One region of the Enterobacter huaxiensis genome, then DNA from elsewhere that is predicted to be linked to it. Evidence: predicted binding sites of a transcription regulator. Region 1 holds the regulator's gene; the other holds the start of a gene.
What was found. Region 1 encodes Fur, which represses iron uptake genes when iron is present. Its sites were predicted from a motif close to ATAATAATGAGAACNACTATCAA; they were not measured.
Positions count from the first base shown of each region.

Region 2: the regulator Fur is predicted to act here: its motif matches at 1,382-1,404, upstream of D5067_RS10165 (TonB-dependent siderophore receptor).

Region 1 is NZ_CP043342.1:3,406,922-3,410,335, reverse strand. Features, by position in the region: gene chiP (chitoporin ChiP) at 1-651, shown strand, start outside; gene chiQ (ChiQ/YbfN family lipoprotein) at 699-1,028, shown strand; gene fur (ferric iron uptake transcriptional regulator) at 1,175-1,621, opposite strand; gene fldA (flavodoxin FldA) at 1,913-2,443, opposite strand; gene ybfE (LexA regulated protein) at 2,599-2,886, opposite strand; gene ybfF (esterase) at 3,015-3,414, opposite strand, start outside.
Region 2 is NZ_CP043342.1:2,129,906-2,133,319, forward strand. Features, by position in the region: gene D5067_RS10165 (TonB-dependent siderophore receptor) at 1-1,340, opposite strand, end outside; gene D5067_RS10170 (septation protein A) at 1,521-2,060, opposite strand; gene D5067_RS10175 (YciC family protein) at 2,074-2,817, opposite strand; partial or broken gene D5067_RS10180 (YkgJ family cysteine cluster protein) at 2,843-2,935, opposite strand; gene ompW (outer membrane protein OmpW) at 3,104-3,414, shown strand, end outside.

The DNA of each region.
Region 1 (3,414 bases):
TTTGCAAAAGCCAGCTACAAATTTGATGTTGCGGGCAGCCCGCTGAGCACCAGCTATCAGTTCTACGGTACCCGTGATAAAGCGAGCAATGGCACCGTCAACGATATCTATGACGGCACCGCATGGCTGCAGGCGCTGACCTTCGGCTACAAAGTGGGCCAGGTTGATCTGCGTCTTGAAGGGACATGGGTGAAGGCGGAAGGGCAGCAGGGTTACTTCCTGCAGCGTATGACGCCAACCTATGCATCGTCCAACGGTCGTCTGGATATCTGGTGGGATAACCGCTCTGACTTCAACGCCGACGGCGAAAAAGCGCTCTTCTTCGGCGCGATGTACGACCTCAAAAACTGGAACCTGCCTGGCTGGGCGGTGGGGGCATCTTACGCTTATGCCTGGGACGCGAAGCCTGCTGATATGGCCACTCCGGACGCATACTACGATCCAAACTACCGTCTGAAAGAGTCCTCTTACAGCCTGGATGCGATCTACACCCTGCAGGATGGGCGCGCGAAAGGCACGATGTTTAAACTGCACTTCACGCAGTATGACAACCACTCTGACATTCCGAGCTATGCGGGCGGTTACGGCAACATCTTCCAGGATGAACGTGACGTGAAATTCATGGTTATCGCACCATTCACCATCTTCTGATGAACGCACCGGCGGGCTGAGTCCCGCCGGTATGGAGACTGCACATGATGAAAAAAATTGTAATCGTCGCGTTGCTGGCATCAGGGCTGGTGGCGTGTGCTCAGACACAGGCGCCGAAAGAGGACACCCGTCTGAAGGAGGCGTATAGCGCCTGCATCAATACTGCGGAAGGTTCGCCGGAGAAAATCGAGGCCTGTCAGAGCGTGCTTAACGTGCTGAAGAAAGAGAAAGCGCACGAGCAGTTCGCGACGCAGGAAAACGTCCGCGTGATGGATTACCAGGCCTGCATTCAGGCGCGTAAAACCGGTAACGATCAGGAAGTGGCGAAGCGTTGCGACCAGATTTGGAAAGAAATTCGAAGCAATAACAGTAATTAATTCGCTGTTATTATGCCCGGTGGCGCTGCGCTTACCGGTCCTACAAAGGTGTCATAGCCCGTAGGCCCGGCAAGCGCAGCGCCACCGGGCTTTTTAACGCAAAAAAAAAGCCAACCTAATGGCTGGCTCAGAGTATAAACACGAACTTACTTCGCGTCGTGCGCGTGGTCGTTTTCGCGGCAGTCGCCTTCAGCGCAGTGACCATACAGGTACAGGCTGTGATTGGTCAGGCGGATGCCGTGACGGGCAGCGATTTCACGCTGGCGTGATTCGATGGAATCATCGCTAAATTCAATGACCTTGCCACAGTCGAGGCAGATCAGGTGATCGTGGTGATGCTGCTGGGTCAGTTCGAAAACAGACTTACCGCCTTCGAAATTATGACGGGTCACAATGCCCGCGTCATCGAACTGGTTCAGCACGCGATACACGGTTGCCAGCCCAATCTCTTCGCCCATGTCGATAAGACGCTTATAAAGGTCTTCCGCACTGACATGGTGATTGTCTGGTCCCTGAAGCACTTCAAGGATTTTTAACCGAGGAAGCGTTACTTTCAGGCCAGCCTTCTTTAATGCGGTATTGTTGTCAGTCATGCGGAATCTGTCCTGTTGCTAAACGATTCACTTCTAATGAAGAAGTGACAGAAAATGCACTTGGGATAATGCGTCTCATTATAGAACTGCCATGGCTAAATGAAAACTGCAAGTCTCAAGCAAAGTATGCTTATAAAAACGTGGTATCACCAACAAACTTGTTCGATGGCACCCACTTTTTACCAGGGGGATATTGTACAGGTCTGAGCGAAAAAGTTAAAAGTTTGTAGCAATTAATTTAATCGGTTTTACCTGGAAAATGGGCGCAACCAAGGCTGCGCCGCAGGGCCATCAGGCGTTCAGAATGTCGTCCAGATTCAGCTCTTCGCGAACCTGCTTAACCCATTTTTCAACGCGCTCAGCGGTGAGTTCCGGCTGACGATCTTCATCGATAGCCAGGCCCACGAAGTGATCGTCATCCGCCAGGCCTTTGGACGCTTCAAAGTGATAACCCGCCGTTGGCCAGTGGCCCACGATAGCAGCACCGCGTGGCTCGATGATGTCGCGGATGGTGCCCAGTGCGTCACAGAAGTACTCTGCGTAGTCTTCCTGATCGCCACAGCCAAACAGCGCAACCAGCTTGCCGTTGAAGTCCACCTCTTCCAGCGTCGGGAAGAAATCGTCCCAGTCACACTGGGCTTCACCGTAGTACCAGGTTGGGATACCCAGCAGCAGGATGTCATAGCCTTCGAGGTCTTCTTTGCTGCTCTTGGCGATGTCGTGCACATCGGCAACGTCTTTACCGAGCTGTTTTTGAATGTTTTTTGCGATATTTTCGGTATTGCCGGTATCACTGCCGAAGAAAATGCCGATGATTGCCATGAGTAAAATAACCTCTTGAAACTTAATGGTATGGTGGCGCAATTTGTCCACGGATAAGGGCAATAATAGCAGAACAGACAACCCTGCGGAAACAGCTATCACGCAGGACTGCACTCTGTGCTACATGAAAAGGGTAATAAAGGGGATTTTCAGACTTATGCCTTGCTGCGCAAAGCCTCGAGTTGAGCGATCAGTATCTCTTCGATCAGTTCGCTGCGGCTGATGTTGCGCGCCTCTGCCAGCTCATTTAGTGCATCGACAGCATCGGCGTTCAGCTTCAGTTCGACACGCTTAAGTCCACGAGTTTTATCGCGTTTAAGCTGGTTGCGTTTATTGATACGCAGCTGTTCATCGCGTGAAAGCGGATTCGTCTTGGGTCTTCCCGGGCGACGCTCATTCGCGAACAGATCTAGTGTCGTACGGTCCGTTTGTTCTTTGGCCATAATTCTGAGACTTCGGGGGAAACACGCCGCCCTGCTAAAGCCCGGGCGATAAGCGCGCCATCATACATCAGCGAAAACGGCGCGCCAACGACTGGAAGCCCATCGCCGTCCAGTCGCTGTCTTTTTAATCAATTCGCAGTATCAGTGAGATAGCGACGGATAGCGCGCAGAACAGCGTCCGGTTTTTCCGCGTGAACCCAGTGCCCGGCACCTGCAATGACATGGGCTCGAGCCTGCGGGAATTGCGCCAGCAGCGTGTCGCGATAAGCGTCGGTGACGTAAGGGGAGTTTCCGCCACGAATAAAGAGGGTAGGGTGCGGCCAGGCGGGAACAGCTTCCCAGCCCACAATATGAGAATACTGATCCCACAGGACCGGCACGTTAAAGCGCCACTCTCCGTCGACGAAGGATTTCAGCAGGAACTGCACAACCCCTTCCTCATCCAGATGCTCACGCATCACCGCGGCAGCCTGCTGGCGGGTAGAGACCCCCGCTTCTGTTACCGCATTGATGGCAGCAAAAATCTCA
Region 2 (3,414 bases), 1.3 Mb from region 1:
ATCCCGGGAATGAGGTTGGTGCCCTGGCGCGCTTCAATATTGTCCTCAAGATAGATGCCGGTGAGGTCAGCGCTGTTTTTGCTGTTGCGCTCGGACGCCGTGCCTGGAACGCCGTTAATCACTTCCCCGGAGACGTTTGTCGCCTGCATGGAGGCAGGGTCATTAAGCTCATCGCGGTTCCACTCTGCTCCGACCGTCAGAGTCTGTTCAACCAGCCAGAACAGCGGAATGTTCAGCTCTCCGGTTGTACGGTATGACTCGAGCCGGCTGGTGTTGTACTTGTCGCTATTGATCATCCCCTCAACTTTGCCCGTTGAGCCTTCCTCCAGGCGGGTATTATTGGTCTTCTCATAATAGACGCCGACCTTTGACTGGCCCCAGTCCCAGATCCCGTTGTGGGTCAGGCCATAGCTCTGGCGGTACATGCGGTTGGTTTCGTGCCCATACAGGGACGAGACGACGCCATTGGGGCTAAGGTTGCCGTTGCTGTACTGGGTATCGCCTGCATAGATGTTGCCCTGGCGGCTGTAGCCGTAATCAAAATCGATAATCTGCAGCGGTGTGAGTTTCCAGGAGAGCAGGGCGTTGATGTCTTTATTGCGTACGCCTTCGCGCCCGGCGGCATAGGAGCCATTTTGTGCCGTGTTGATATCCTGAGCGTCCGCGTCGGTTTTATTGATGTTCCCGTACAGGCGCATGGTCAGCGCATCGCCTGCTAACGGCCCGTTGATATCAAAATTTGCGCGCCTGGTCGCCCCCTCTTTGTCATTTTCGGGCTGATTGGTGTAAAGGGAGAGCGAGCCGTGCCAGTCTGTGGTCGGGCGTTTAGTAATAATGTTGACGACGCCCCCGGCAGCGCCCGAACCATAGCGGGCGGCTGCAGGCCCACGAAGCACCTCAATGCGCTCGACCATTTCTGGCGGTACCCAGTTCGTATCACCGCGGCTATCGCGCTCGCCGCGCCAGCTGTAGCGTACCGAGTTGCGGGAGGTTACCGGAACACCGTCAATCAGAATCAGGGTATTCTCCGGTCCCATGCCGCGAATGTCTATCTGACGGTTATTACCACGGCTGCCCGTCGCGCTGTTACCGGTGAGGTTAACCCCGGGCATTTTGCGAATAATTTCTGACAGGTCGTTAACCAGTGGATCTTTCTCAATGTCCTTTGCCGTGATGATGGAAACCCCGGGCTGTTGCTTCAGCGCTTCTTCGGCAGTCGCCTGAACGACCATGGTTTCACCCTCGGCGAGGGTATCATCTGCTGCGTGCGCGCCATGGCTTAATGCCGTAAGAATGGCCAACGTAAGTGAAGCGGGGGCAAATCTTATTATATTGTTCATCAACTCATTTCCATTTGTTAAAAATGCGATGAAGAATATTAATGATAGTGATTCTCATTACAATAAAGTGACAGCAATCTCCACAAAATCTTCATGATTCAGACATTGTTGAAGAAGACGGTTTAGATTGTGAAAGGAAAGAGGAGAAGGCCAGACCGTGCCGCGATCTGGCCAGGAACATCAGTTTTTATCGTCCTGAGGCATGTGTCGGTAGATATAGACGCCACTTAACAGCGTGAAGATAAGCGTCAGCGCCGTGAGACCGAAGACTTTAAAATTGACCCAAATATTCTGCGGCAGCCAGAAAGCGATGTAGATATTGGCCAGGCCACAGAGGATAAAGAACACAGCCCAGGCGATATTCAGACGGGACCAGACCTCCTGCGGCAGCGTCAGCTCTTTACCCAGCATGCGCTGGATCAGCGGCTTTTTCATCACCCACTGGCTGATCAGCAATGCGCCCGCAAACAGCGCATAAATCACCGTGACCTTCCACTTGATGAACTCATCGTTGTGGAAAAACAACGTCAGGCCACCAAAGACGGCGACCATAAGGAACGTGATCAGCGCCATTTTTTCAACTTTGCGATAACGAACCCAGCTGTAGATCAGCACGATGGCGGTAGCGATAATCAGCGCCGTCGTTCCGGCATAAATGTCATACAGCTTGTAAAACGCGAAAAAGACGACCAGCGGTAAAAAATCAAGAAACTGCTTCATTCTGCGATCCCAGTTACTGACGAATTAACATATACAGGCGGAACAAGTAGACCAGCAGAACTGCTGAAATCAGGTTGCTCAGCGTATTGGCAACGACCGCGCCGACGTTTGGCGTTAATACAGCGAAATTCGGTGCAAATAACAGCAGCAGCGTTTTGGCAAGAAGCCAGCCGATAACGGCCGGTGCCACCAGACGCATATTCGCCCACGCCAGCCTCATGCTGCTGCGCATGGCGGTAAAAATACCCATTTTGTCCTGCACAACCATGATTGGGGCGAAAGAGAGCACGATGGCCAGTAACACGCCCGGTACCACGACCAGCATAATCCCCATCTGAACCAGCAGAGTGGTCAGGAAGATGAGGATAAACAGTTTGGGTAAGACGGGGGCGCTGGCACCAATCGCACGAAGAGCACTGATACGTTGTCCTGCTGAAACCAGCTGAATCATCAGCAGGACACCGCCCGCCAGAACCGCATTCCCGATCAGACCCGAAAACGTGGACGCAGCGGATGCCCGCAACAGGATTTGCTGCTGCTCCGGCGTCATGTTCTGCACAAGGTCAAACAAACCTACGCTGCCTGCAAGATGATCCCCCTGGCTCAGGCTGGCTATCTGTTCATCACTGGGTGAGAACGCATGACCCAGCACCACCGTAATAAAGGCGCACAACAACGCGATCAGTAAAAAGGTAATGAACTGATTGCGGAAAAAATTTCCCGTGTCACGGTAGACAGACTTCGCCGTGATAGACATGCACTCTCCTTGAGTATTGCAGGTGTTAATTAGCCGGCAATTGTACACCGGATAGGACGCTGGTGGCAGCATCAAGGCTTGTATGGAAAAGCATATCTTTGTAAAGCAGGAGTAATCCAGCAATTCATGAGCGCATCAAGATTCGCGTTGAGTCAACGTTCGTAAAAATTAATCTGGATCAATAAATGTTAAGTTACTGGTTTTAATGTGATCCAGGTTAGATCACTTATTACTTATTTGTAGGTATATTCACCTCCGCTATTAAAACCACAACGATGGAGCGGATATGAAAAAATTAGCGGTGGCAGCCCTTGTCTTAAGCAGTCTCTCTGGCGGCGCGTACGCGCATGAAGCAGGCGAATTCTTTATTCGTGCCGGTTCGGCAACGGCGCGTCCAACGGAAGGCTCAGACAGCGTGCTGGGAATGGGCGGTTTTAACGTCAGCAACAATACCCAGCTGGGCTTGACTTTCACCTACATGGCAACGGATAACGTTGGCGTCGAGCTTCTTGCGGCCACGCCTTTCCGTCACCGCGTTGGCTTAGGGCCGACCGGAGACATCGCCACGGTGCACCATTTACCGCCAACGCTGATGGC